Regions from separate parts of the Sporosarcina sp. FSL W7-1349 genome, predicted to be linked through region 3. Evidence: riboswitches for the same ligand, from Rfam matches in the RefSeq annotation. Region 3 holds a riboswitch; each other region holds the start of a gene.
The links. A riboswitch is a leader RNA that binds a small molecule or an ion and turns the genes downstream of it on or off. The one in region 3 is predicted to bind thiamine pyrophosphate.

Region 1: linked by a shared signal. The riboswitch ahead of tenA (thiaminase II) and the one ahead of MKY41_RS19005 (thiamine phosphate synthase) in region 3 are both predicted to bind thiamine pyrophosphate.
Region 2: linked by a shared signal. The riboswitch ahead of thiT (energy-coupled thiamine transporter ThiT) and the one ahead of MKY41_RS19005 (thiamine phosphate synthase) in region 3 are both predicted to bind thiamine pyrophosphate.
Region 4: linked by a shared signal. The riboswitch ahead of thiM (hydroxyethylthiazole kinase) and the one ahead of MKY41_RS19005 (thiamine phosphate synthase) in region 3 are both predicted to bind thiamine pyrophosphate.

The regions. Positions count from the first base shown of each region.
Region 1 covers NZ_JBBOOK010000001.1:1,227,631-1,235,070, reverse strand. The annotation lists gene MKY41_RS06180 (hypothetical protein) at 1-150, shown strand, start outside; gene MKY41_RS06175 (Vga family ABC-F type ribosomal protection protein) at 470-2,035, shown strand; gene MKY41_RS06170 (ABC transporter substrate-binding protein) at 2,098-3,075, opposite strand; gene MKY41_RS06165 (ABC transporter permease) at 3,072-3,812, opposite strand; gene MKY41_RS06160 (ABC transporter ATP-binding protein) at 3,809-4,558, opposite strand; gene tenA (thiaminase II) at 4,545-5,237, opposite strand; TPP riboswitch at 5,343-5,446, opposite strand; gene glnA (type I glutamate--ammonia ligase) at 5,577-6,911, opposite strand; gene MKY41_RS06145 (YunC family protein) at 7,061-7,363, shown strand.
Region 2 covers NZ_JBBOOK010000002.1:39,665-47,104, forward strand. The annotation lists gene MKY41_RS14175 (tryptophan-rich sensory protein) at 115-876, shown strand; gene thiT (energy-coupled thiamine transporter ThiT) at 920-1,474, opposite strand; TPP riboswitch at 1,582-1,685, opposite strand; gene MKY41_RS14185 (DUF4870 domain-containing protein) at 1,790-2,128, shown strand; gene map (type I methionyl aminopeptidase) at 2,462-3,229, shown strand; gene MKY41_RS14200 (DEAD/DEAH box helicase) at 3,301-4,443, opposite strand; gene MKY41_RS14205 (aspartate/glutamate racemase family protein) at 4,507-5,208, opposite strand; gene MKY41_RS14210 (lipid II:glycine glycyltransferase FemX) at 5,379-6,419, opposite strand; gene MKY41_RS14215 (carboxylate--amine ligase) at 6,473-7,440, opposite strand, start outside.
Region 3 covers NZ_JBBOOK010000003.1:83,725-91,164, reverse strand. The annotation lists gene MKY41_RS19040 (phosphoglycerate kinase) at 1-561, opposite strand, end outside; gene gap (type I glyceraldehyde-3-phosphate dehydrogenase) at 676-1,689, opposite strand; gene MKY41_RS19030 (glutaredoxin family protein) at 2,113-2,343, opposite strand; gene MKY41_RS19025 (TPM domain-containing protein) at 2,422-3,231, opposite strand; gene MKY41_RS19020 (LemA family protein) at 3,228-3,806, opposite strand; gene clpP (ATP-dependent Clp endopeptidase proteolytic subunit ClpP) at 4,224-4,832, opposite strand; tRNA gene MKY41_RS19010 (tRNA-Arg) at 5,040-5,111, shown strand; TPP riboswitch at 5,342-5,450, shown strand; gene MKY41_RS19005 (thiamine phosphate synthase) at 5,532-6,137, shown strand; gene thiS (sulfur carrier protein ThiS) at 6,152-6,355, shown strand; gene MKY41_RS18995 (thiazole synthase) at 6,358-7,125, shown strand; gene MKY41_RS18990 (ThiF family adenylyltransferase) at 7,122-7,440, shown strand, end outside.
Region 4 covers NZ_JBBOOK010000002.1:633,608-641,047, reverse strand. The annotation lists gene MKY41_RS17140 (response regulator transcription factor) at 96-851, shown strand; gene thiW (energy coupling factor transporter S component ThiW) at 1,022-1,519, opposite strand; gene thiE (thiamine phosphate synthase) at 1,516-2,184, opposite strand; gene thiD (bifunctional hydroxymethylpyrimidine kinase/phosphomethylpyrimidine kinase) at 2,174-3,007, opposite strand; gene thiM (hydroxyethylthiazole kinase) at 3,004-3,816, opposite strand; TPP riboswitch at 3,899-4,006, opposite strand; gene MKY41_RS17115 (DUF3238 domain-containing protein) at 4,142-5,338, shown strand; gene MKY41_RS17110 (alpha/beta hydrolase) at 5,413-6,024, shown strand; gene wrbA (NAD(P)H:quinone oxidoreductase) at 6,083-6,688, shown strand; gene MKY41_RS17100 (hypothetical protein) at 6,741-7,295, opposite strand; gene MKY41_RS17095 (TetR/AcrR family transcriptional regulator) at 7,415-7,440, shown strand, end outside.

The DNA of each region.
Region 1 (7,440 bases), on a different contig from region 3:
GATCATGCTGTTTGTCCTGTCCGCAGGAAAAAGATTATCATAACGAACAGACAGCCTGTGACAGTGACCAGCCCTCCTATCATCAGGGCGCGAGAAATTATTAAAGAGATGAAATGGATGGTACAGCAATCCAAAGACATGTTGGAATGAACGAAAAAGAATTGACATTTCGCGCTGCATTGCTTACAGTAGCGATAACGAATTGAACGAAAGGGTGACCCAATTACATGGACAACTAATCCTATTTTCGAAATGAAACAATGCAAGGTTTTGTAGAGCAGAAGTGTTCTGCTTCTTCAAGCTGCCTTCCATTGTTGCTTTCAGAATAGGATTGGATACCATAGGATTGGGTGTTGTGGACCAAAGGGAGTCGACTCTTTTGGCGTCCGCTTATCCCTCTATGCCTCCTATTCTGAATGCAGAACAGGAGGCTTTTTGCTGTCTCCTACTAGAAAAAGGAGATGATTCTATGCTGTTAATCGAAGCGCATCATATCAAGCATTATGTCCAAGACCGCTTATTATTACAGGCAGAGCATTTGCAAGTCCACCAAAATGATCGCATTGGATTGGTCGGGCGCAACGGAAGTGGGAAGACGACCTTGCTTCAAATAATAGCGGGACGATATGCACCTGAAGAGGGGACGGTCCTTCGCCACGCCCGGTGCAGCCTGTTGCCCCAGCTGAAACGGGTGGATTCCAAGAAAAGCGGCGGGGAAGTGACGCAAGAATATATTCAGCAGGTGCTTTTGGAGCATCCGGAACTCCTTCTAGCTGATGAACCTACCACCCATCTGGATACCGATCATATTGAATGGTTAGAAAAAAAGTTCGGTGAATGGCAAGGAGCCTTGCTCATCGTCTCGCATGATCGCGCTTTTTTAGATGCTCTCTGTACAAAAATTTGGGAAATCCAAGATGGCACCATAACCGAATATACTGGAAACTATAGCGACTATATGGAGCAGAAAAAGGTCGCTCGGCAACAACACCAGGCCGCCTATGAAAAATATGAAAAGAAGAAAAAACAATTGGTAGATGCCTTGAAACTAAAAGAAAAGAAAGCGGAACGAGCAACGAAAGCACCGAAAAAAACGAGCTCCTCCGAAGCAAGGATTACGGGCGCCAAACCGTACTTTGCCAAAAAACAAAAGAAGTTGCAAAAAACCGCAAAAGCGATTGAAACAAGATTGGAAAAGCTGGAGATAGTAGAGAAGAGGAAGGAAACAGCTCCACTGAAAATGGATGTAGTCAATGAAGAAAACTTCAAAGATCGGATCATTCTTCGAATTGAGAATGTAGAAGGGAAAATAGGAGATCGGCTTCTTTGGAAGAAAACTGGTTTTTACGTCCGTGGCGGGGATAAATTGGCGATTGTCGGCCCGAATGGCAGTGGAAAAACAATGTTTCTCCGAAAGCTCGTTCAGCAAGATCCCGGTATGATCTTTTCACCTTCCGTGAATTGGGGTTATTTCAGCCAACATTTAACCATTCTGGATGTAGAAAAAACGATCATCGACAATGTCCAGTCCTCTTCGAAGCAAGATGAAACGCTCATCAGGACAGTCCTTGCGAGAATGCACTTTTTTGGAGAGGATGTCCATAAGCCGGTCCACGTATTGAGCGGTGGGGAGCGGGTGAAGGTTGCACTCGCTAAACTCTTTTTAAGTGATTGCAATACATTGATTTTAGATGAACCGACGAATTTCTTGGATACCGAAGCCGTGGAAGCATTGGAATCCCTACTGAAAGACTATGCAGGCAGCGTAATCTTCGCTTCCCATGATCGGCGCTTCATAGAGGAGGTGGCTAACAGGATTGTCGTCATCCGCGATCAAGAAATGGAAGTATTCGAAGGCGATTGGCATCAATATCAAAACAAGCCGACCACGACGCAAGGCACTGATCAGGATCGGCGGTTGCTGTTGGAAACGAAAATTTCTGATGTATTGAGCCGCTTAAGCATAGAGCCTTCTCCAGAGCTGGAACGCGAATTCCAAAAGCTTTTGAAAGAAAAAAAGGAACTGGACGGATAAAGAATTTTGAAAGTCCTCTAGAAAAAAGGGTCGCAGCATTCAGTAGCCGCGGCCCTTTACGATTACATTTCTTCAAAAATTCCATCCAGATTAGGGTCCTTGGTCAACAGCCCCGTCTCCAGCATCCAATCCGCCATCACTTTCCACGTTTCCGCATCCTGTTCTCCGAATGTCTGCGGTGCTTTCATTTTCGGGAGGAGGATGGACAGGGATTCCCGTTCCACTTCTTCCACAAGCGGGAAGTTCGCTTCATCTTGATGTTTCAATAAAGTCGCCAATGCTTCTTCCGGATCGTTTTCCATATCGGCAAATGCCTTGCCAGCTGCCCGCCAGAACGCCCGGATGTTGTTCTGCTCCTTTTCCCACGTCTCATCGCTCGTCACGACAACGAGTTCATAAAAAGATGGGACGCCGTAATCAGTCGGATCGATATACCCTGTCGGAAAGCCCTCATGCTCCAGTAGCGGCACTTCGTGATTAATATATGCGCCAATGACCGCATCCGTCTTCTCAGAAATCAAAGAAGAATTGAGCTCAAAGCCGACGTCGACCATTTCCACTTTGCCGAATTCGGCGCCATCCGTCGTCATCATCGTATCGAGCATCGCTTCATTCAACGGAATTCCCGTATACCCGACCGTCTTGCCTTCCAAATCCTTCGGGCTAGCGATGCCGCTCTCCTTGAGAAAAGCGATATGATTCAACGGGGATCGGACAAGTGCCCCGACCGATTTGATGCCAATGGACTGTTCCGTCTTCGCAATGAGCACATCTGGCTGGTACGTGATGCCGAGCGTCACTTTGCCGGCAGCCGCCAAGTTTATCGGGTCAGACGGATTAGCCGGGAATTGGATGTCCACCTCAATCCCTTCCGCTTCAAAATACCCTTTGTCTTGCGCGATATAGAGAAAGCTATGCACCGCGTTCGGATACCAATCCAACATGATGCTGACCTTTTGATTTTCCTCTTTCGTTTCGCTGCATGCACCTAGCAATAGCATGAGTATGGCGCTAGCGAACAACCCGATCCATTTTTTCAATTTCGAGACCTCCACTGTAGTAAACGATTTTCAATGAATGAAACAGTTATGAATAAAATAATTCCAATGCCCGTCAACACGAGAATCGGAGCAAACACAGCCGCTCCGTCAAACTGGGTCATCATGCGCCGACTGAAATAGCCGAGTCCCGCTTGCGCTCCGAGCCATTCCCCGATGGCCGCCCCGATGACACTTAACGTCACCGCTATCTTTAGGCCTGAAAAGAAATGGGGGAGAGCGGCCGGCACGGAATATTTCCAAAAAATATCCCGGGGGACAGCCCCCATCGTCCGGAATAATTCCCGGACTTCTTTTTGCCCAGCCGCCAACCCATCGAAGGTGTTCACGGTAATCGGGAAAAACGTGATCAGCACCGCAACGGCCACTTTACTCCAAATCGTATAGCCGAACCAGAGGACGAAGATGGGAGCCAGCGCGATGACCGGAATCATCTGCGAAGCAATGAGCAACGGATAGACCGCTTTTTGCACAGCTGGCTTGGCATGCATCCAGACAGCCATCGCGGTCCCCATGCCGATCGATAAGCACAGCCCGATGACAATGACCGCAAACGTTACCGGTAAATGCTTAAGAAGCAGCACTTCCTTCAGCTCCCATAACCGGATGACGATTTGCATCGGCGACGGCAGGATGAAAGGTTTAGCCAACAGCCGGGCGCCCGCTTCCCAGACGCTGAACAGGATGACGACGATAAGGGCAGAAGAGGCGTTTTTCATAGCGCCACCTCGGTTTTCAGCTTTTCCAGTAATTGCTCCTTGAGCGCCAAAATGGCAGGCTCATGCAAATTTTTTCGCGTCCGGGGCCTCGACAATGGCACGACGATTTCCTCTAATGAAGTGACGGGCTGGTTTTGGAGCATAAAAATCCGATCCGACAGGAAAAGCGCTTCTTCCACGTCATGCGTGATAAACAGAATTGTCGATTGTTGCATTTCCCATTGCCGGAGCAGCCATTCCTGCATCGCCAGACGGGTGATTGCGTCGAGCGCGGAAAACGGTTCATCGAGCAATAAGAGCGGACTTCCGGAGAGAACGGCACGCAAAAAAGCGACGCGCTGTTTCATGCCGCCTGAAAGCTCAGCAGGGTATTTGTCACCCGTCCCCCCAAGACCAAATTGGTCCAATAAAGGCAACACCCATTCACGGGCCGCCCGTTTTTTCATTCCCGCCAGTTCGAGTGGAAGGGAGGCATTTTCTATGATAGTGCGCCATGGCAACAGCAAGTCCTGTTGTGGCATATAGCCGATATTGCCGAGAAGCGGCTCGTCTTCTTTTCCATTGAAAACGATCCGGCCGGCTGACGGGACCGCAAGCCCCGTTGCCAGCCGGAACAGCGTGCTTTTCCCCGAACCGCTCACCCCGACAATCGAGATGAATTCACCGGGTTGCACGTGAAAGCTTAAGCGGTCCAGAATATTCGCTTGACCGTCGTAGCTGAAGGAAACATCGTCAAACTTGAGCATGGCGGGTTTCAGTTCCGGGCCACATCTGTTTTGAATTCGCCATATCCCAGAACATGTACTCAAAGCGGGTCGTGTTCAAGAAAATCTCCTCAAGCCGTTCCAGCTCATGCTCCGGCTTACCTTCCGCATACTGATCCATCAGTTCGATGCACCAGGACGCCAATTCCCCGAATTCTTCGGAAGCGTACATGCGAATCCAATCTCCGTACAACGGATGATCTGCCGCCCCCGGAATGGCATTCAGCTCTTTCCCGATTTCCCAATAGCTCCAAGCGCAAGGCAGCAGTGCCGCGACGACTTCCGCCACGGTGCCGTTCTGGCAGACATGCAGCATATAGTGGGTGTACGCGAGCACGATCGGGGAAGGCTGCGCGGACTCCAGCTCATCCTCGGAAATGCCGAACCGTTTCGCATAGTTACGATGAAGTTCCATCTCCGTATTCAGCGTGCCGTCCAACAAAGAAGCGAATCGTCCCATCGTCTGCAAATCGCTTGCCTTCACGGCGCCGATCGCAAAAACTTTTGCGTAATCAATTAAATACAAATAGTCCTGCACCATATAGAACCGGAATTTATCCGGATCCAATGTGCCATCTCCGATTCCCTGGACAAACGGATGCGCGTGATTCTGCCTCCATATCGGCAACGTCTTCTCATGCAATCGATCTGTGAACTTCATGTTTCATTTCCCCTTTCGTTTTTTCCAAATAAAAAATCCACCTCTTGAAGAAGAAGTGGATGAATGACATTCAAAAGCACAACCGGATACAGACCGGCAGAATGTAACTGCTCAACACCTCTTCCTTACGCCGGCATGATCCGGTTCAAGTTATAAGGGTTAAGGCGAATGCCTCTCTCAGCTCGTTGCGAGCACCCCTAGCGGTGAATCTTATGAAATTGGATTGCCCTATTATAATCATAGAAAGATTGAAAGGTCAAATAGGTGTAAAATTGGAACAGCCATCCGGCGCCGGTTTGACACGGACGTGGATGGCTGCATAGACTCTTGTAAACTATGTTAATATATCTTCATATACCGTTCCAATTCCCAAGGATGGACCGTGATCCGGTAGCTCTCCCATTCCACTTTCTTCGCTTTCATGAAGTTTGCGCAAATATGGGAGCCGAGCGCTTCCTGGATGACTGCATCTTCCCCAAGGGCGATGAGGGCGTGGTCCAGATCGGTCGGCAATGTGCCGATGCCGAGTTCCGCCAGCTCCTCGGGTTTCATTTCATAAATATTGCGATCGACCGGTTTTGGCGGTTCGAGTTGCCGTTTGATGCCGTCGAGGCCCGCTTTCAAGATGGCCGCCATGGCGAGATATGGATTCGCGGAGGAATCGACGGAACGGACTTCGATCCGCGTACTCATGCCTCGGGAAGCCGGGATCCGGATGAGCGGACTCCGGTTTTGCGCCGACCACGCGACGTAGCAAGGTGCTTCATAGCCCGGCACGAGCCGTTTATAGGAATTTACCGTCGGATTGGTGATGGCGGTGAAACCTTTGACATGGTCGAGGACACCCGCCATGAAGTGATACGCCGTGTCGCTGAGCTTTCGTTCGCCGTTTTCATCAAAAAATACATTTGCCCCGTCTTTGAATAAAGACACATTGCAGTGCATGCCCGATCCACTGACACCATACAACGGTTTCGGCATGAACGTTGCATGCAAACCATGTTTCCGTGCCATCGTCTTGACGACGAGTTTGAAAGTCTGAATATTATCGCAAGCCGTCAACACATCTGCATATTTGAAATCAATTTCGTGTTGGCCGGGGGCTGCCTCGTGATGGGAAGCCTCCACTTCGAAGCCCAATTCCTCCAACTCAAGAACGATATCACGACGGCAATTTTCCCCGAGATCCATCGGGGCCAAATCAAAATAATCCCCATGATCGTTCAATTCCATCGTCGGCTGCTTGTTCGCATCCAGTTTAAACAAGAAAAACTCTGGTTCGGGTCCGAGATTGAAATCGGTGAACCCAAGTTCCTTCATTTCCTCGATGACGCGTTTCAAGTTGCCTCGCGGATCACCGGGGAACGGAGTGCCGTCCGCTTGTGACACATCGCAAATGAGCCGCGCCACCTTGCCACTGCCGGAAGGCCAAGGAAAGACCATCCATGTATCTAAATCCGGGATGAGGTACATATCTGACTCCTCGATCCGGACAAAACCTTCAATCGACGACCCGTCGAACATCATTTTATTGTCGAGCGCCTTCTCAAGCTGGCTGACGGGAATCTCCACATTTTTAATCATGCCTAAAATGTCGGTGAACTGCAGGCGGATAAAATTCACATGTTCATCCTTCACAAATCGCCGAATGTCGTCCTTGGTGTAATTCCTCATCATGCCACTCTCCTTTTTTTCTAACATTTTTCTATAATAAATCAAGAAGAATACCATTTTCAAGAATTTTTTTCAATAAAATAACAGAAATATTTCTTCACGTAAATAAGGAGGAATTCATATACATAGGAGGGGAGGAGGCAGAGGAAATGGTTTCATTGACACCGATAATCCTGGACGGCCATGCGTTCACCGCTACAACGGTCCGTCTACCGAAAACCACGTTGCTGACTGTTTCGAACGAGGTGGGGTATATCATGTGTGGCGCACTCGACGTGGAGCTGCTCAACACCCTGCTGATCGACCGCCAAATCATCGCAGGCCGCGCCGTCGGGGTTAAAACGATTGATCAATTGCTAAAAGCCCCACTCGAATCGGTCACAATCGAAGCGGAACGTCTCGGCATCCATAAAGGGATGAGCGGGGAAGAGGCTTTATTGAAAATGGTGTAAATCAACAGCTCCCGGAGAGATGGGTCTCTTCTGGGAGTTGTTTTTTGTGATTTTAAGGATATTGCGGGGCCCTCATA
Region 2 (7,440 bases), on a different contig from region 3:
ATTATATCATGAATTTTCCATATGAGAAATATTGCATTTGTGACGGAAACTTCATACTTTTACTGTTCCGCCTTCCTGTTTGGAATGTATACTGTACAGTAGGAGGATTAGACGATGATGAAAATGATAATGACCTTTTCCCTCGTCTGCATGATAGCCGTTTACTCGGTTGCTAATATATTGCCTTTGAATGGCACGACGACATGGGAAATTGCATATAGGTTACCCGTACTTTTTACACCTGCAGGATACGTTTTTACCATTTGGATACTCATTTATGCTTTATTAGGTTTTTGGATATATGGCTTTCATAAGAAACCGAGCTCTTCCCGATCGATTTCCAGACTTCGCGCATCTCTTTTCATATTGAGTTGCCTGTTCAATATCGCTTGGATTTTATTATGGCATTACGGTTATTACATCCCGATGCTTATCGCCAAAGTGATTATTCTCGGTCTTCTGCTGGCCCTCTATTTCACCTATCCCCCAAAAGAGAATTCCATTTGGGGCAGAGTTCCGATTTCCATCTATGTTGGTTGGATATTCATCTCGACGATTATGAATTTCAATTATGTACTGACTTACCGGGAATGGTCCGGCTGGGGACTGAGTGATCCGCTATGGACTGTCATTTATTTGACGATTGCTGCAGCATTCGCTTTTCATTTCCTCTACCATCATAAAGATGTGGCTTTGAATTTAGTGAATATCTGGACCTTCATCGGGATCATTGTGATAAATGGAACAGATGAACTATTCGTTTCAGCCGCAGCCCTGTTCCTAACAGCGGCGATGGCAGTCGGAATTCTTATGGTACAGAAACATCGAAACGGACAAGATTTACCAAGCCATGGCACAAAAAGCATAGTGAAATGAAAAATCGCCGTCTCTTCCAGTTCAGAAGAAAGCGGCGATTTTTTTATGAACGTTGCAATAGGCGCGGTGCTGAAGTGAATAAAAGCGAGGCGACAATTGCAGACAAGATGATGGACGGTATCATGAACGTCCCGTTGTATAAAAGCGAGTATAGCCATACCGGCTGGTCCCCGGCATATTGCCCAAAGAACACCATTCCGCCGATGAAATGGATCAGATAACGGAATAACCCTCCGATTACTGTACCCACGACAATCGCCGCGACCATCTTCCCCTTCTTCCCTTCCGCTTTTCCACGAAGCAGCCAAACGAGCGTCACTGCCGCGAGCCCGACGAGTGCATAGGCAACGAAATAATCCAACGCAGCCTGTACGGGATGATACACCTTTCCTGCCGAGATCATTTGGATCAATCCGCTTAAAAATCCGGTCAGCATGCCGCCCGCGAATCCCCAGCGAAAAGCCATTACCACAATCGGCAACATTGACAAAGTGATTGAACCTCCCTGAGGCAATGAAAATCCGATTTGATCCAACACAAAAGAGATAGCACCTAAAATGGCAACTTCCAATAAAAATTGAAGACGTTTCCTAGACAAATGAATTCCTCCTTCCTTGAAAAATGGTAGGAGGATGTGAGATTGAAAAAATACGACTAGCTACGAAATGAAAAAAGACATCCCGGATGAACGGGACATCTTGATATGCCAGTTTCCATCCACATCCCTACGCAAGAATGATCTTACAGGTTCAAAGGGTCAGGACAACTCAATGCCCAATCTCAGCCAATCGGCACCCCTTGTGGTTTTTCATGCAATTGTCTATTCAAGTGTATAGTATTCAGAGGAAGTAAGCAAGATGATTTCATCTACTGGAAAATCCTTGTATAGTAAAGACAAGATGGAGGGACGTTTATGACCAATCAAAAATTATTATCGGCCTTGTGTTATTTTAGTATATTTTTTTCGCCCCTGCTTTTTCCATTGATTGTCTATTTCATCTCCGAAGATTGGGAAGTGAAGCAGCATGCCAAGCGCTCACTCGTCTCCCATCTCGTTCCTACTGTATTGCTCGTGGCGGGCTTCATCCTCTTTTCATTTTCCATGTTCTCCTTTTACGAACCAATGAATGGAGGCATGGGAGGTTTTGGATTTTGGCAAATCACCCCATTCCTGTTTGTCGCCATCTACGGACTTCTTTTCCTCGTCATCGTGATCTGGAACATTATCCAAGGCGTCAAGGTGCTCAAATAAGGTTTACTTTTGGAAGCCCGGGGAAAAATACAGGCAATAGCGTACAAGGAAGAAGGCGATGGAACAATGAAAAAACTAATAAAAACAGCGATCAAATGGGCACCTGTCCTTTACCCCATCATTCGCAAAATGATGTCGGAAAGAAAAAAATACGGCACGTCGATTCCAAAAAGATAAAAACGCGGACCGCAACGCTGCGGTCACGCGTTTTTTCTCTTATCCCAAACCGGAAAAATCTATCCCCGATTTCAAAAGTTTGCCGTCTTTTGGATTCCTGGAATATGTTATAGTATGGGATGGTAATGAATGAACGGAAGAAAGGATTTGTTCAGGATGATCGTAAAAAATGAAAGAGAAATCGAATCGCTTAAAAAAATAGGAAAAATTGTAGCAGAAATTCGGGAAGAGATGAAGCAAGCGACCGTTCCCGGCGTCACAACCAAGGAAATCGATGAGCTGGGCGGGCGGCTTTTCAAAGAGAAAGGAGCCATTTCTGCACCTATTGACCAATATGACTTTCCGGGCTATACATGCATCAGTGTCAACAATGAAGTCGCACACGGCATTCCGGGTTCACGGGTCATCCAAGATGGCGACCTGGTCAATATCGATGTGTCCGGCTCATATGGCGGCTATTTCGCCGATACCGGCATTTCATTCGTCGTCGGCACACCGGATGAGAAGAAGCAGAAACTTTGTGATGTCGCGAAAAGCGCATTCGACCGCGCGATGACCAAGGTGAAGGCCGGCTCCCGCCTCAATCAGATCGGCAAGGCTGTAGAACGAGTAGCGAAAGACAACGGTTTGCATGTCATCAAGAACCTGACAGGCCATGGGATCGGCACCTCGTTGCATGAAGAGCCACAGCATATCCTGAATTATTATGACGCTTGGGATAAAACCTTGCTGAAAGAGGGAATGGTCCTCGCAGTCGAGCCGTTCATTTCTGAAAAGGCCGAGCATATTATCGAGTTGGGAGATGGATGGACGTTCGTAACACCAGATAATTCCTACGTCGCGCAAATCGAACATACCATCATCGTCACAAAAGACAAACCGATCATTTTGACTGCTTTGGACGATGAAACGGCATCCAATTAAGTCGCCCGCAAAGCATAATAAAAAGGCTGCTCCTGTCGCCCGAATCGAATTCGGCATAGGAACAGCCTTTTTTATTTCCCTTTATTCTTCTGTACGGTTTTCGAATTGCCTTCCATCAGTTGTCCTTTATACCATGTTTTCTGGACGGGTTTCATCCCTTTCGTCAACTTGCGGTAATCGCGCTCTTCCGCATAGGACAGGAGGGTCAATACTTCCCCGTCGCTCCCCGCACGGCCCGTTCTCCCGGAACGATGCAAATATTGCTCGATCGTGTGGGGGACATCGACATGGATAACATGGGTCAGCCCCTCGATATCCAAACCGCGGGCACCAAGATCGGTTGCGATCAAGACCCGGAATTCCCCTTTCCGGAAGCTCTCCAGCGTCTTCTGACGATCCATTTTCTTCATGTCCGAATACAAGACCCCGATCGGTGCCTCATTATGCCGCAGTTTCATCTCCTTCATATGAAGCTGGTCCACATTATTCATGAAGGCGAGGGCCCGGATTCCTTTCAAATGGGCCAATCCCCGCAGCAGATCCGTTTTTTCCCGTACATCGGTCTTCACATAGGAGTGGACCACTTTCCCCTGCTTCGGCATTTCATCCGCGGTCACTTGAAGGCGGATCGGTTCTTTCATCAACCGCTTTGCGACGATTTCAATTTCGTCCGTGATGGTCGCGGAAACCGCAACGACCTGTCTATCCGGATGGGCAGCTTCAATAAGCCCTTTGACAATAACGCGGTGATCGCGGGATAATAGCTGATCGGCTTCATCGAGGATAATCTGTCGGATATCATACATCTTCAGCCGATTGGCCCTGACCAGTTCGGCAAGCCGTCCCGGAGTTCCGACGACGATGGTCGGCTTCTTTTTCAAGCGCTCGATTTGGCGCTGCATATTCGCTCCGCCGATTAATTGCGTGACCGTGATGTTCGTCCCTTCCACCCATTCCCGGATGATGTTGACGATCTGCATGGACAGTTCTTGGGATGGCGTCATGATCAAAGCCTGTGTCTGCTTTTTATCACCATCGACCATTTGTAAAATCGGAAGCACATACGCCAGCGTCTTCCCGGATCCCGTCGGTGACTCCGCTACGATATCCTTGCCATCCAGCATTTCTGGTATCATCTTTGTCTGGATCGGCATTTCGGTTTCAAATTTCCATTTCGCTCTGATGTTCTCTTCCAAATTTTCCAAGAAGGACATTCTGATCCCCACTTTCATTCTATACAATCCAGTATATCCTAGCTGTCTTTTTTACACGAATGTTCACCGTTTCACTTCATATCCGCATCTTTCAATAGCCGACTCAGCCAGGACGAGGAGTGAATCGATATATTCTTCCCCAAGTTGTAATTCCTCTCTGACGATGGACAACTCGGTGCAGCCGAGGATCACTTTGTCGCAATCCGCCTCTTTCAACGCCTGCTCGATCAAGTCCCATTTTTCCCGGTTCGCCGGCCGACCAGCTTTAATATCGTCGTAAATGACCGACATGACGATTTCCTGGATTTTCGGATCAGCGATAACAGGTATCAAACCATTACGTTCACAAGCAAGCTGATAGACTTCCGTAGTGATCGTCCCGCTTGTCGCTAAAATACCGACACGACTGGCGCCCAATTCTTTCGCACGCCGCGCCGTCTCCGATACCATATTGATGATCGGCAGTTCCGTGCTTTCCTGGAGTTCCGAATAGAAGGAATGTGCCGTATTGCAAGGGATGGCCAACACTTGGGCCCCTGCTGACTCCAAGCGCCTGCTATCCGAGATGAGGACAGGAACCGGATTGTCCTCACTTTCGCCAAGGATGAAAGCCGTCCTATCCGGGATATTCGTATTGTTGGTGATGACCATATTGACATGGTCTTGGTCTTTTTCCGCGGCTGTCCGTCTGACAATCATTTCGCCTATGTACATCGTGGCCAATGGGCCGACTCCGCCGATGATGCCTAATGTTTTCTTTTGCATGGTAGCCGTCAAACTTTCTGTAATAGTTTTTTATTCACAATCACTTCAAAAATTATAGCATAGGGAAAGTTCGGCAATCAATTACGCCCCTGCTCTCCAAGCGGAGCGCTACAACCGGACAAGTGAAAGAAAAGCCACGGAAGTCCTGTCACTCCGCGGCTTTTTTCGGTTCATTTTTTCATTTTTTTCTTCAGTTGCTGGACTTTCGGAACGACTTTGACGAACAGATTATAGAGGAACGGTTTATATACCTTATCGATTTCTCCGATATACTCCGTCACGCCGTCCTCTTGACAAAAGCTGCTTTTGAAGGCGTACAGCCCGTCCTGTTGGCTGTCCAAGATGAAGACACCGCCGAGGTCGTACTGCTGGGCCCCTTCCTCGATCCCCCACTTCATCATCTCATAGTTCATCAGATGGTTCGGGTTGAGGTTGCGCTTTTCGTTCGTACTGCCGGCGTACAGATAGTACAATTTCCCGTGATAATTGATTGTGACGGCACCCGCCAAATAATCTTCCTCATGTTTGACTAAATAGATTCGAAGACCGTCATACGCCTCGCGCATCTTGACGAAATAGTCATAAGAACGGATTGTGATCTGATTGCGTTCTGCCATCGTTCTATAAATATCATAGAAGATTTTCAAATATTCATCGCTGTGGGAATGAGACACTTCCACCCCTTTTTTGATGGCTCCCCGGATGATGTTCCGGGTCTTCTTCTTGTATCGCATCATGATCGATTCTTCGTCTTCGCCTTCCAGCTTGACGATCATGTTCAAACGCGGTTGGATCAGCTCATCCTTATCAGCGTCAACATTTCGGACGACGTAGCCGGCATCCGAGTACTTCTTATTCAACTCTTCGGAATACAAGATTTCGGGATCCATCTTCAGTGCGAATGCTTTATGCTTTTTCGCTACTGCTTCCGCTTCCCTCAATAATTCGGCAACGAGTGCTTCATCATGAAAATCGCAAACAGGTCCACGCGGCGCATACAGCAATGAAAAACCGCCCGGCACTTTTCGGATGAGAAGGGACATGGCAGCCACAATTTCTCCATCCCGTTCCACATACACCTGTTCATTGCCCCAATCATCTTTGACGTCTGCCCAATTGGGGTCTTGCGTGAGAGCCCGATATGGGGAATTCCGGATGAATTCCTCATACCGTTTGACGTCCCTCTCATTAGCCTTGTCCAATACTGGCACCCTGGAATCACTCCTTATACCCGTGCACACAAACTCCGCTGCGACAAGCGGACTTACTCTTTCCGTTTGAAATACTTCTCGAATCGCTTGTAATAATCTCGATAATAATTATATAACTTCAACGAACGGATGAAATTCCGATCTTTGTCGTAATAGAGAGTCGAAGCGGTCTTCTTCTCTTGAATCAGCCGTTTGACCTGCTGTTTTAATTCATAGTCCATCGTATACTTGACGAGCAATTTCAATGGCACCGTATGCCAGAGCACTTCATTGCGACCATATTCGATCGGATTATCCCGATGATAAACACGGTCCTCCACGAGATATTTGGCCATATTGTACCCGTTCGCCGTGACAAAATAGCTACTGCGCCCTTGCCGGATGTTCAATTCAAAAATTTTATATTTCCCATCCCTGCGGTCATATTTCAGATCGATGTTCGCATAACCGGTAAAGCCAATCGCTTCAAGGAATTTCTTGTACTGATCGTAAATGTCCTGGTTGTATTCTCCGACAATCCCGACATAGTTTCCGATCAAGACCGGCGTGTAATCTTCCAACACGACTCGACCAAGGCACATCATCCGCACCTTCCCATTCCGGTCGCAGTACGCATTCAAGACGCGCATCACAGTATCATCGCCCGGGATATAATCCTGGATGATGAGCTTCCCGTCATATGATGAGGAATAGATGGTATTGATGGCATTGACGAACTGTTCTTTCGTATGTAAGACGTATGCCTTTTTCTTCCCCTCGAATTGGGCGTTGAAATAGCGCATGCTATCCGATGGTTTAACAACAACCGGGAAATCGAACGGCAATTCCATATGCGGATCCATGCCCTTGACGAACATGACCGTGTCAGGGTAATCCAAGCCATGTTCCTCACACATCTCGTAAAAATTTTCCTTGAAAATGATATCGTCCATCATCTCTTCATCGACGAACGGAAAAATATAATGCGGTTCCAAATGCTTTTTACTTCTGACGGCAAGCTCGACATAATTTTCATTGCTGG
Region 3 (7,440 bases):
GTCCGGGTTGGATAACGCCTTGCCGAGAACGTCCAGCTCCGTTTCGAGCAGGAATCCTAGCACGCCCGGTATGTAATTTGCAATGCCTGCTGTGGAGGCATGAGCACGGTGAGCAGTCCCGAATGCATCATTGACGAATACGTCCGCCAGTTTTGCAAATTCTTTCGCAAGTGCAGGATCATTTTTCTCTTCGCCTTCATTGAACCGCACATTTTCCAACAGGACAATCTCGCCGTTTTCCATCGAAGCGATTGCTTCTTCTACTGCTGTTCCGACGGATTCCTTGAGGATCTTCACCGGTTTCCCGAGCAGTTCCGCAAGTTTATTGCCCGCTGGTGCCAGGCGCATCTCTTCGACGACTTGTCCTTTCGGCCGGCCGAGATGACTCGCCAAGATGACTTTCGCTCCGTTTTCCACCATATATTCAATCGTCGGGATTGCAGCCCGGATCCGGGTATCGTCGGTCACTTCGCCATTCTCCATCGGTACATTGAAATCGACACGGCAAAATACACGTTGCCCTTCCAGCTGCATATCTTTCATCGTCTTTTTAGACATCATGAAAAATGCCCACCTCCAAGATTAATTAAAAAGAAGGACCGGGGTATCCCCGCTCCTCTTACCCATCTACTCATTATAAGCGGTTCACGTTAGAATGGCTATGTTTATCTTCATTCACCGAATTCCTTTGCTTGCAATCAACAAAGCCAGATCGACACATCGGGCGGCGTAGGCGGATTCGTTGTCGTACCAACAGACGACTTTGATGAGATTTTCCTGCAACACCATGGTCGATAAACCGTCCACTGTCGATGAAAAGGTGTTGCCATTATAATCCTTGGAGACTAAGGGCAAATCCGTGTATGACAGGATGCCTTTCATTTCATTCTCCGCCGCTTGCTGTAAAGCGCCATTGACTTCTTCCACCGACGCATTTTTGTCCAATTCCACGACAAAGTCGACGAGCGATACATTCGACGTCGGCACTCGGACGGCCATTCCATCCAACTTCCCTTTCAGTTCAGGGAGCACCTTCGCGACCGAGGCAGCGGCACCCGTTGTCGTCGGGATGATCGATTCGGCGGCGGCCCGGGCACGGCGATAATCGGAATGGGGCAAATCCAAAATCCGCTGGTCATTCGTGTAAGAGTGGACCGTCGTCATGAAGCCGCGGCGGATGCCGAACTGTTCGTGGAGCACCTTCGCGACCGGGGCAAGACAGTTCGTTGTACAGGACGCATTGGAGACAATATCATCCTTGCCGGGATCGTACGTCTCTTCATTGACTCCTAGCACGAGGGTGGTGATATCTCCTTTCGCAGGTGCCGATAATAGAACCTTCTTCGCGCCGGCCTCCAAATGTTTGCCCAACCCTTCCCGATTGCGGAACACTCCGGTGGATTCGATGACGAGATCGACGCCGAGTTCTTTCCATGGCAGCTGGGACGGATCCCGCTCGGCGAACACGCGGATCTTCTTTCCGTTGACAATCAAAGTATCTTCATCGGACTCCACATCCGCCTCGAATATCCCGTGGACGGAATCGTATTTCAGTAAATGGGCGAGCATCGCGGCATCCGTCAAATCGTTCACCGCGACCAGTTCGATGTCCTCCCGGCGCTTCACCACTTCACGCAACACCAGACGGCCGATCCGCCCAAATCCGTTGATGGCCATTTTCAAAGTCATGCCAATCCCTCCTCACTTCTTTCTTTTATAACTACCCGTAGTTTCCTGTTCTTATGTATGAAAGTGAAGATTTGGGAGTGGAGGCATGGGTGATGTAGGGTGTTGCGCAGAGTTATGGGCGCGGGGATTAGTGGTTTGAGCGCGGGATGCGAGTTATGGGCGCCGCGGGACGGGGTTTGAGCGCGGAAACCGAGTTATGAGCGCGGCGGGACGGGGTTTGAGCGCGAAAACCGAGTTATGAGCGCATGGAACGGAATATGAGCGCAAAACCCGCGTTATGAGCGCGGGATGCGAGTTATGGGCATGGCGGAGCGGCGTTTGAGCGCACAACTCAAGTTATGGTCGCTGCGAAACGCAGTATAAGCGCGAAATCCAAGTTATAAGCGCAAAGGGGTGCAAATTAAAAACACGAGTGCAATCTCTTCATTCAAATAATCCAATAATATCCATATAGCCGATGGAGCCGTACAGGGCCACTTGCCCGTCGATTTCAATTACCGGGATCATGAGCATATACTTTTCGTGGATGGCATCGTCCTGTTCGATATCGACTTCCGTCCACGTAAAGGGGTAATCGTCTTCCGCCAATTGCAGCATCCGCTTCGCGTCCTCGCAAAGCGGGCAGCCTTCTCTCGTGTAAAATGTCAACTGCATAGGTCACACCTCGTTCGGTTTAGTTCCCCTTAGTATAATCAAAAAAAGAATGGCACGCATGCATGCCATCCTTTTGGTTTACCAGCTTCGGCCGCCTCCGCCTCCACCGCCGGAACCACCGCCGCCGAATCCGCCAAACCCTCCGCCTCCAGAGCCGCCGCCTCCGAAGAAACCACCGCCGCCTCCACCGCCGAAGGATCCTGGGAAGAAGACCGGTCCTCCGCGACTCCGGCGTCCACCGGAACCGCCCGAACCACCGCCGCCTCGTCCTCCCATGAGACTGAATACAATAATTAAAATAATGATAAGGGTAACCCACGGAAAACCACCGTCCGACGAATCATATTCACCAGCCACGGTGTTCACCGGCAAGGATGCGCCGTCCAGTCCGTACTCGGCCGCAATCTCGTTATAATATGCCTTATACGCATTGACAATTGCTTGGTCGGGCTGTTCTTCATTCAAAAAAGGAACCGCCACTTCATCCATAATCCGTGTGACTTTTCCATCCGGCAAAGCCCCTTCCAGTCCATAGCCGACCGACAGTTCGAAGTGGCGGTCGCCTGCTGAATTCTTTTGGGTCGTCACGACAAATAACGCACCGTTATTGAGCTTTTTATCCCCTAATTGGAATTCCCGCAACTTCTTCACCGCATATTCCGCGACCGGTTCGTCCCCGATGCTCGGAATCGTCAATACGGCGAGCTCCGCGGACGTCGCTTCATATAACCGGATTCCGTATTGCTCCAGTTCCGCTTCCTGTTGTGGCGATAAAATATCCGCGCCGTCTTGGATCACCGGGACATTCGCTGCGGACGCCAGTCCGGGCAAGACGGTTATACTGAGCAGACACGCCGCAAGAAAGAGGCGAATGGCCCGATGGATCACTTGTTGTCATCCCCGAAATCGACTTCCGGGGCATCTTTCGCACCCGCGTCCGCTGGATAATACTCTTTTTCATCGAATCCGAAAATGGAAGCAACCAATTTCCCCGGGAACCGTTTCACTTGCCGATTATACGACGATACGACATTATTGTAGTCCATCCGTGCGACTGTGAGCCGGTTTTCCGTTCCGGCTAACTCATCCATGAGCTGGGTAAACTGTCGATCGGCTTTTAGTTCCGGATAATTTTCCACCACAACGAGCAGTCGGCTTAAAGCACCCGATAATTCATTATCCGCCGCTACCTCTTCGTCCCGGCTATTGGCTCCGGCAAGCCGGGAGCGGGCTTCTGCAATTTCAGTCAGAACCTCACTTTCATGACTCGCATACCCTTTGACCGTATTCACCAAGTTGGGAATCAAATCGAGTCGCCGCTGCAACTGGTTATCGACTTGCGCATTCGCTTGATCCACGTCTTCCTCCAAGTTGACGAATTTGTTATAACTTGGTACGAATATGATCGCGAGCACGACCAAAATAATGACAACCGTCAAAAGCGGTCCTAGCAATTTCCTCATTTCACCACTCCTCACTACCTTATGATATTAATTTACCGCTAATCCGATGCTTTAAAACTTCTCCTCACCTACTATATACTGTCTCCCAAGTCGATAGGTTTCATTTATTTTTATCCAGCGGGAGTTCAAACTCCCGCTGAATAAAAATAAAGCCTCCGGCGGATGTCACGGTTTTTTAAGGGAAGCTTTAAGGGGAAGGCAGTCTAAGTACGCGACGTCCTAAAGGTGCCTTAATTTCTGCAAAGGACGCAGAAATACGGCAAATCGAACCTTCACTGTTCGATTCGCGACGACTGCATGACCGACATCCTGTCGGCCTCAAGCTCGAAAAAATCCGGACGCAATCACGCCGAGGCGTGATTGACTTTTGATTATTTAAAAAACCGATCTCATTGGCTGAGATCGGCTTTTTCTTTATCACTTTTCGTTGTCTGTCAGTTTCATATCGCTGCGTGTGATGATATGATCGATTAGTCCATATTCTTTGGCACGTTCGGCAGTCATGAAGTTGTCACGGTCTGTGTCGCGTGCAATTACTTCGACCGGTTGGCCTGTGCGCTCGGAAAGGATCGTGTTCAATTTTTCACGCAGGAACAAGATGCGTTTTGCGGCGATTTCGATTTCCGTCGCCTGCCCTTGAGCGCCGCCCAGTGGTTGGTGGATCATGACTTCCGCGTTCGGCAACGCATACCGTTTGCCTTTCGTTCCGGCTGTAAGAAGGAAGGATCCCATGGACGCAGCCATTCCGATACAAATCGTCTGAATGTCCGGTTTGATGAACTGCATCGTATCATAAATCGCCATTCCGGCTGTGATACTTCCTCCCGGGCTGTTAATATAGATGGACACGTCTTTTTCAGGATCTTCCGCTTCCAGGAAGAGAAGTTGCGCTACAATGGAGTTCGCCACATTATCGTCGATTGCGCTCCCCAACAGGATGATCCGATCTTTTAATAAGCGGGAATAAATATCGTAAGCTCGTTCTCCCCGGTTCGTCTGTTCAATTACTGTAGGTATTAGATTCATTCCATTTCCTCCTTCAAGTTGAATAAGTGTCGGTCTGCTGAAACCACTTGCCGTTTCAACTGTACCTTCATCATACCTAGTATGGTCAACTAAGGTCAAATATAATGCCTTATGAAAGCCATGGGAACTTTCTCAAAAAAACTGTTGCAATCTCGTCGCGGCAATTGTATAATAAGATTTGTCCGCTACGAAGAGTAGCAGTGATATGCCCTCGTGGTGCAATGGATAGCACGCAAGATTCCGGTTCTTGAAATGTGGGTTCGACTCCTGCCGAGGGCGTTTTATAGTTTTCCTTGAAAATCCACGTTGGTGGATTTTTTTTATTTCTCCCATTTTCTCCGTCCAGCTGTTTATTTCGGCATATGTATTCTAGAATCCTCTTTTCCAACCGACTTCTTTGTTAGTATAGCCTATCCTCTCTGTGCTAAACTTCCTGAAACTATTTCACCCCCTTCCCTTTTGCTGAATTTTTTGCTATTGTTAGGACGTCAACACAATTACATACACATTTTGACCATTAGGGGAATCCTTGAAAAGGACTGAGAGACGAGTGCAACTCCGATACCCTTATTACCTGAACAGGTTCGGACCTGCGGAGGGAAGTGGCTTGTTTCAGTGCATCTTTGTCCATTTAGATGATCTCTAGACCACTTATCTTTCCAGGTAGGTGGTCTTTTTGTGCATAAAGGAGGTGAAAGTTTGAAACTGATTGCGGTCACCAATGATTGCCTCCCGGATCATAGACTGGCGGAAGTCCTTCTGGCAATCCAGCCTTCTGTCGATGCAGTTATTTTACGTGAAAAATCAAAAACCGATCGGGAGATGGTCCGGCTGATCGATCATCTGGTCGAGTCCGGATTCGAGCAGCAGAAACTGATTGTCCACGGACGCGTCGATATCGCTCTTGCTTGCGGGATCGGACGGGTGCAAATACCGGGCCACGGGATTCCGCCTGCTTTGATTAAAAACAAGATACCCGAGCTTTCCCTCGGCAAGTCCGTCCATTCGTACAATGAAGCGATCTCGGCCAGTGAAGATGGCGCGGATTGGGTTCTGTACGGCCATCTGTTTGAAACCCGCTCAAAGGAAGGGCTTTCGGCTCGCGGCACTGTGGAATTGAGCAAAATCATTGCCGATCTGCCTATACCAACTTATGCAATCGGTGGAATCCAGCCTAGCCATCTTAAGGAATTGGCCCGGTTAGGCGTTGCGGGGATCGCCATCATGTCTTCTATTTTCGACAGCGACCATCCAGGGCAAGCCATCCGCAAGTATCGTCAGGAACTTGAATATGTGAGGAATTGAGGAGGCGTTCTAAATTGAAGAAGATCGATGTGAACGGGGTGGGGCGGTCGATTCCGAAAGAGGTCGGGGATGTCTATCAGCTGCTGCACCATCTCGGACTGGAAAACCGTATTTTAATTGTGGAATTGAACAGGCAGATTTTGAATAAAGAGGCGTATGATCACCCGATTCGGGACAAGGATCAGATTGAAATCATTCATTTCGTAGGAGGCGGCTAAGCATGTTGAAGATCGGAAATAAAACTTTCAAATCCCGCTTATTGCTCGGGACCGGGAAATATCCTTCATTCGAAATTCAGAAGGAAGCGGTATGTGTATCGGAGGCAGAAATTCTTACATTTGCGGTTCGACGAATGAACCTGTTTGAACCTTCGCAACCGAATTTCCTGGAACAGCTCGATTTGTCGAAGTATACGCTCCTACCGAATACCGCGGGGGCAAAAACGGCAGAGGAAGCGGTGCGCATTGCCCAGCTGGCGAAAGCCTCAGGTCTCTGCGACATGGTGAAAGTCGAAATCATCGGCTGCGATCGCTCATTACTGCCCGATCCGGTTGAAACGTTGCGGGCGACTGAAATGCTGTTGGAGGAAGGTTTCATCGTATTGCCCTACACTTCGGATGATGTCGTCCTCGCAAGACGACTAGGTGAAATGGGAGTGCATGCCATTATGCCGGGCGGCGCACCGATCGGTTCGGGGCGAGGCATCCTCAATCCATTGAATTTGTCATTCATTATCGAGCAGGCGGAGGTGCCGGTCATTATTGATGCAGGCGTCGGTTCTCCGAAGGATGCGGCATTCGCCATGGAATTGGGCGCGGATGGCGTCCTGTTGAACACGGCGGTGTCTGCCGCCCAAGACCCGGTCAAGATGGCGGAGGCGATGAAACTGGCAATCGAAGCCGGACGGTTAGGCTACGAGGCGGGACGGATGCCGGAGCGCGATTATGCCGTCGCCAGCAGTCCGATGGAAGGGCTCTTGCCAAATTGAACGGGAAATATTCGCGTCAGGAACTCTTTGCTCCGATTGGCGAAGAAGGCCAGCGCAAAATTCGGAGTGCCAAAGTGTTCGTCATGGGGGCCGGCGCGCTCGGCTCCTCCAGTGCCGAAATGCTGGTCCGGGCGGGCGTCGGCCAGCTGACCATCGTCGATCGGGACATTATCGAGTGGACGAACCTCCATCGACAACAACTTTATACCGAGCAAGATGTCATTGATCAGCTGCCGAAAGCGGTGGCCGCTGAAAAACGGTTGGCCGCCATTAATGGAGACGTGCAAATCGATGGAATCGTGGCAGACGTCACAC
Region 4 (7,440 bases), on a different contig from region 3:
CCTTTTTTTCATTGTAATCAAAGAGGATAACGGATACTATTACCCGAAAGAGTTACATGACCATTTAAAATATTCTGAACCAGGAGGAAGATCACTTGTTGCAATTGACGCAAAAAGAGTACAAGAAGATCATGGAAGGTTTGGACCGGGTTGCATTTAACTCGGATAGTAGCAACTTAACAGCGTATCGTCAGAAAGTGGTTGATTGTCTGTTTGAAGTGTTTGGCTATACCAATTTATTTTGGCTACTTGATGACGAAGGGCGGCTAATGGATCCGATCTTCACTAATATTGAAGACAAATCGATGTATGAGTATTTTGAAACGTATCACACCCATGATGTATTGGCGCCGGGGAATATACCGAATGGAGTGCCCACAGCTCCAATCCTGAAAATAAAAGATGTTATGCCGTATACCCAATTTAAAAAGACGGAATACGCATTACACTATTTCGATCGGTTTGGTTATATCGATGAGATGGGAATTTACATTTATGATAAATCGAAGTTGGTCGGGGTAATCGGATTGGTCCGGAAGAAGGAAGAAGGCCATTTTAGTGAGGTCGACCGAAACTGTATCCAGTTCCTTATAAAGTCGATTGAGGGGGCTTTTAATGCAGCGGCCATGATTAGTCAGGAGCAGAGAGAACCGATTTTGGAGGCAAGATTAACTAGTCGAGAAAAGGAAATAGTGAAACTGGTTCGGCAAGGTTTATTGAATAAGGAAATTGGAGAGGCGTTGTCCATCAGTGTAAATACCGTGAAAAAGCATTTGCAAAACGTCTTTCAAAAGATGGGGGTAGAGAACCGGACCGAATTGGGATATCTATTGTCTCGGATAAATCTATGAGTAAAGTCCTCATTTAGGAATAAACTTGTGAACTTGACGAATATCCGCTCCAAAGTGACGGATACCTATGCCGCAGTGACGGATATTCCATCAAAAGTGACGATTATCCATCGATAAGTGACGATAAAATAACGCCAGCACCCGCTTCCGGGATTACTGGCGTTGCATGTTCATTCCATCTGTCCAATCTTCGACGAAATCCGGGTATCCTGCAAACGGGCGGCTAGTACAAGGCCGAGCAGGGCGCCGCTGACGCTCGAAACGAGGAAGGGCGGGACGAAGAAGAATGCTGTGAACGTCGTGCCCATCAGAATTTTGGCGTACGGGACGGCGAACAAGGAGGCGAGGATGCCAGTACCGACCATTTCACCTACGCCGGCGAGCCAGGCCTTTCCAAATCGTTTATATAGTATACCCGCCAAGAACGCGCCGATCATGCCGCCGGGGAATGCCAACAGGGAGCCGGTGCCGGTCAAAATCCGCACCAATCCCGTTAAAAAGGCAATGATGACGGCGGGCACTGGTCCGAGCAGGATCGCCGAGATGACGTTGACGGCGTGCTGGATCGGATAAGCCCGTGCGATACCTGCCGGGAATGAAACGAACGTCGAACCTGCCACCGCAATCGCGACGAACATCGTCATGATGACCATCTTGCGAGTATTCATGATGAAGCCCCTTCCCTCTGTACGATTTCTCCGATCGCTGCCGCAAATTTCTGGGCCGTGGCGAAAGGATCGTCTGCCGACGCAATGGCCGAAATCAAGGACACCCCGCTGGCACCGGCTTGAATGACGGGCTCGAAGTTATCTAGTGTGATGCCTCCGATGCCGACAATCGGCAGATCGGGATGAAGTGAAGTCGTTTTCCGGATCAACCCAGTTCCCGCGACCGGCTTGGCATCCGCTTTCGAAATGGTCGCATAAACGGGACCCATGCCGACGTAATCCGCGCCGGCTGCTAACGCTTGTTGAACCTCTTCCAATGTGTGGGTAGAGACGCCTAGGATTTTATTGGACCCGAGCCGTTCCCGCACGCGTCCCGCTTCCATGTCGTCCTGTCCGACATGGACGCCGTCTGCATCGACGGCTATCGCCAATTCCACGTCATCATTGACGATGAACGGGACGTTGTAGCGCTGACAGAGCTGCTGGCATTGCTGCGCAAATTCCCGTTTTGCCTCTCCGGTCAACGCTCCTTCCCCTTTTTCCCGTAATTGAAAACAGGTTACACCTCCCTGGAGTGCCGCTTCCAACACATTGAGCGGTTCGACTGCTCCGGTATTATTCGATCCCATGATGAAATATAATTTCAACTGCTCTTTAATCGACAAGGACGACACCCTTTCCTGCGTTTTCGCCAAGGCGACGATAGGCCCAATGATTGGTCGGGCCGTGTCCGGCGCCCAGTTCCAATCCATCCCGAATGGCCGCTTGGATGAATTGTTTCGCCTCCGCCACGGCTTCTCCAGCCGTTTTTCCGTTTGCCATCCATGCCGTGATGGCTGCTGAGAACGTACAGCCGGTACCATGCGTATCCTTCGTGTTAATCCGCTCCGAGCGGAGAATGAACCGCTCGCCATCCGCGGAGAGGAATAGGTCTTCCGCAAATTTTTCGTTGTGGCGATGGCCGCCTTTCATAACGACTGCCTGGGCCCCGAGCTCCAACAATTTCTCCGCCGCTTCCAAGACGTCGTCATCCGTTTCGATGGAAACCCCTGTCAGGACTTCTGCTTCCGGGATGTTCGGTGTGATGACTGCCGCAATCGGAATAAGTTCCTGTTGTAACGCATGCACTGCCTCTTCTTGCAAGAGGGAAGCGCCGCCTTTTGCAATCATGACTGGGTCAATGATCAATGCCGGTGGTCCGTACATTCGTAATGTCTGTGCCACCGTTGTAATGATGTCAGCCGAAAAGAGCATCCCCGTCTTCACCGCACCGACATGGAAATCCTCCAAGACTGCCTTTATCTGCGCAATGACACCAGCTGCTTCAATCGGATAGACGCCATGTACGCCAAGTGTATTTTGTGCCGTGACCGCGGTCAGTGCGGATGTACCGAATACATCCAATTCCTGAAAGGTTTTCAGATCGGCTTGGATGCCGGCCCCGCCCCCGCTATCTGAACCAGCGATCGTTAACGCTACTGCTGTCATAGTGAAATGCCTCCTTGTGAAATAAAATCCCCTATTGTAATCAATCGGTCTTCCGTTAAAGCCAATCCATTCAGAAAATGAACTGCAAAATCTCCGGGTCCTGTGGCCGCTTCTGCCGCATGTTCCCCAACTTGTTTATAGAAAGCCAAAGCCGTGGCGGCCGCCTCCAATGGTTTTTCATTCGCCACGGTTAAAAAAGCGCCTACTACGGAACTTAACAGGCAACCCACGCCAGTCACTCGCGTCATTAATGGGTGTCCGCCAGTAATGGACAAGAGATTCTGTCCGTCCGTGACGATATCGACTTCGCCAGATACCGCAACGAGGCAATCGTGGGTAGTTGCGACTTGTTTTGCCAATTTCACCACGTCCGCTTCTCCCTCTCCGGCGTCGACGCCTTTCGCCTGCCAATCAACACCTGCAATGGCCGCCAGTTCCCCTGCGTTACACCGAATGAGCGTGACATCGACCTCCTCCAAAATACGCAGCACAGACTGCTTGCGGAACGCAGTCGCTCCGGCTCCGACCGGGTCCAGAACGACCGGTTTCCCATGCGCATTGGCACTCTTGCCAGCGAGAATCATCGCCTCGACCGTGACCGCCTTCAAGGTGCCGATATTCAGGACGGTACAAGAAGAGACGGCCGCAATTTCAGCAGCTTCCTCGACCGCATCCGCCATCACCGGAGACGCACCCAACGCAAGCAGGCCGTTCGCCTGGAAGTTGGCCACGACAATATTCGTGATGCAGTGAACGAGAGGTTGGTCCTTCCGTAATTGTTGTAGAAGAAGTTTTGGTGAGTTTGACATGACAATCCACTCCTTTTTTGACATTAAAAAATCCGCCTCCTGATCGGATCAGGAAGCGGACGTGTTGGAAAAATGAACGATTGCAATTGCCACTCCACTTCCCTCCGCTGGCATCAACCAGATCAGGTTCCAAGGGTCCGCATATCCATACGCGTCTCAGTCCTTCTACAGGACTCCCCTAGTGGTGAAATATGAATTTATTTTCCACTTCACTATAACATAGTTTCAAGTGATAGCAATAAGGGAATTCGGAATAAGATGCCCAACCAGGTTTAGTCTCTTCCAAAACAAGCAATTATGAAGAGTAGAAGGAGGCTTCGCGTCCATGCAGTCATTATTTGAGATTCAGACAGTCTTGCACAAGGCGGATCTCATTTCATTCACATGGAATGATGTCGGCGGACTGTATCGTGTGTATAAAGATGGAACGCATTTGTACGAAGGGACGGTCGCGGAGTTCAGTGATGGGGATTTCACCCATGCGAAATTCTATACGTACACGGTCGAACGGCTTGAAAATGGGGAAGTGGTCGATGTGATCGTTCTTCAAACATCTGCGTTCGCAGAGGAAAAGAATAAGGAGAATCCCCTGCAATCCATCGTCATGACAACAATTGTTGCCAAGACACAGATTGCGCTGTCTTGGGAGAAGATCAAAGACATCGAAGAATATCATATTTTCCGCAACGGGGTTTATGTAGAAACGGTGAGAGGGAATCGTTATATTGACCGGGACATCCTAGTAGACGAACCTTCCATCTACTCCATCCACGCAGAACGCCCCTTGGCCCAGTCCGAGGAACGGTTGAACGTCAGCAAATCCGTTGTGTCACAAGTGTTTGGCGCCGTCAATCCGTTTGCTACGAAAGAAGAGGCGGAAGTAGAGCAATTTTTAATGACAAAGGAAATTGCATCCCCGAGTCAGTTGCTGTTGCCTGTCAAGGAGAAGAAAGCTCGGAAACGGGTGGACCACTGGAAATTCCGCTATACGACTTTCTTGCAAGAGCAATGGATTACGAACCCCAATGTCCTGTCGCCGAACCATTATTTCAAAGGAGATGGCCGAGGTTTTGCTTCGGACGGCAAAGGTTTCCGGACGCGGGTCGATATCGAACTTACCTATGATTTAGCTCGTTCTCCATTGACCTTTACGAAGCAGGTCGGGGAGTCGGTCGCCTATAATTATTTGAAGCGTTTTCGGGAACGGGCGACCGCTTCACCCGACGGTATCACGCTGGAACGATTGGATCACGGGGAAGATGAGACCGGCTTTCTCCTTCAGCATGCAGTCGGCAATCCGCTGACTACAGCACCGCAAATCGACTACGAAGTAACGGCGGTCATGCGGCGGGACGGTTTGTTCGATATTTGGGGCTATCATGATCAAGCCCCACATCATGAAGTCTATTTGGCTAGAGGCGATGGAGATTGGGAAGACATCCACCTCGCGGCAAGCAAAGGACTTGCCTGGATGTCGCGGATTGTCGCTTGGCAATATTGGCGCATTTCGAACCTGCAGTGAAACAGACTTTTTGACAGCCGGGAGAAGCACTGATATATTTATCTTGAATTAAAGATAAATTACGAGGTGAAGAAATGATCCATATATTCAAAGAAGGACAGAATCCGAAAAGGCCAACCTTGCTTCTGCTGCACGGCACGGGCGGAACGGAACAGGATTTATTGCAATTGGCGGAGTGGGTCGATCCGCAAGCATCGGTGTTGAGTGTGCGTGGGAATGTGTCGGAACACGGCATGCCCCGTTTCTTCCGGCGCTTGGCGGAAGGAGTGTTTGACGAGGAGGATTTGATTGCCCGGACGGCAGAATTGCACCAATTCCTTGACGAGGCTGCCGAAAAATATAACTTCGAGCGTTCCAATGTGGTGGCGATCGGGTATTCAAACGGTGCCAATATTGCGGGGAGTTTGCTATTCCATCATGCAAACAGTTTGAAGGGGGCCATCCTGCATCATCCGATGGTTCCTCGACGCGGGGTGGAGTTGCCCGATTTGGCAGGGGTCCGGGTGTTCATAGCTGCAGGGAAGAACGATCCGATGTGTCCGCCGGAAGAAGCGGAGGAATTGGCGAATTTATTGAATGGGGCAGGTGCGAAAACGGCGATTCATTGGGAAATGAACGGTCATTCACTCACCCGATCGGAAGTGGAAGCCGCGGCGGATTGGTATGGAAAGAACATCGTCCAGTGAATAAAAAGAAGATCGGATAGACATGCTATTTTGGAAATCAAGAGAGGAGAAGAGGAATATGGTGAAAACAGCCATTGTGTATTATAGCTCGACGGGGACCAATTACCAGCTCGCTCAATGGGCGGCGGAGGCGGCGAAGGAAGCCGGCTCGGAAGTCAAGGTGTTGAAAGCTCCTGAGACTGCACCTCAAGCAGCTATTGATTCTAATGAGGCATGGCGGGCGCATGTGGACGCGACAAAAGACGTGCCGGATGTTGCTCCAGCGGATTTGGAATGGGCGGATGCCATCATTTTCAGCGTACCGACCCGGTTCGGCAATATGCCCGGGCAGATGAAGAACTTCCTGGATACGACAGGCGGTCTTTGGGCGCAAGGCAAGCTTGCGAATAAAGCCGTGAGCGCCATGTCCTCTGCACAAAATCCACATGGCGGCCAAGAAGCGACTATCCTCTCTTTGTACACGACCATGTATCACTGGGGAGCGATTGTCGCAGCACCGGGCTACACGGATGCCGTCACATTCGGGGCGGGTGGTAACCCATATGGAACAAGCGTCACGGTGGGACAGGATGGCAAAATGATTGAGGACGTGCAAGCTGCTGTCAAACACCAAGCTAAACGCACTGTACAAGTGGCAGAAGCATTGCAACATCTGAACGCATAAGAACAACCGGCCTGCGGGGGCCGGTTGTTCTTTTTTAGGTGCGCCCGTACCATTAGGAAACATTATGTTTCTTTTTTTCCGGCCGTGGCCAAATGAAATACGAAACAGAAATTGCGAAGTCGATGCCAAGGATAAGTGCCCATGTTTTCAGCACGCCGGATAGGGCGGTCGTTTTTTCCGAATCACCGATGAGATAAATCATCAGCAGTAACAGAGCACCACCGATTAAGAAAGCAACAAGATGCTGGAATGACCCTTTCATGGAGTGGCGTGCGTATGCCCAACCGGTTTTTCGCTTTGGCTTCTCGCCTTGTTTTTTGACATAGTAGCGAAACCGTTCATCAGCCCAACGAATCATGCTTTTACCGAACGCAATCGATACGCCCAGGTACACAGCGGCCAAGGCATGGATCTGTGTTGCCGCTGCGCCGTTGTATAAATCTATTGCGGTGACGGTCAATAATAGAAGATCGATAACGGGAGTCAGGGCCAAGAAAAACAAGCCGAGCTGTTTCCGGTTGAACACATAACGGGTCAGTAACCCAAGCAGGATGACGATCCAAAAACCAATCTCACATGCAATAATCGTCCAGGCGATCAAATTCATAAGCGCACACTCCTTTTTAATACAATTGTATTAATTTAAAGTTATTATACATTATTTGTTTTATTTAATACAAGTGTACTATATATTGCGCAGAAAAATTAATTTGCTAAAATAAAAGTATGCCGAAAATTGTCGATCACGAGAA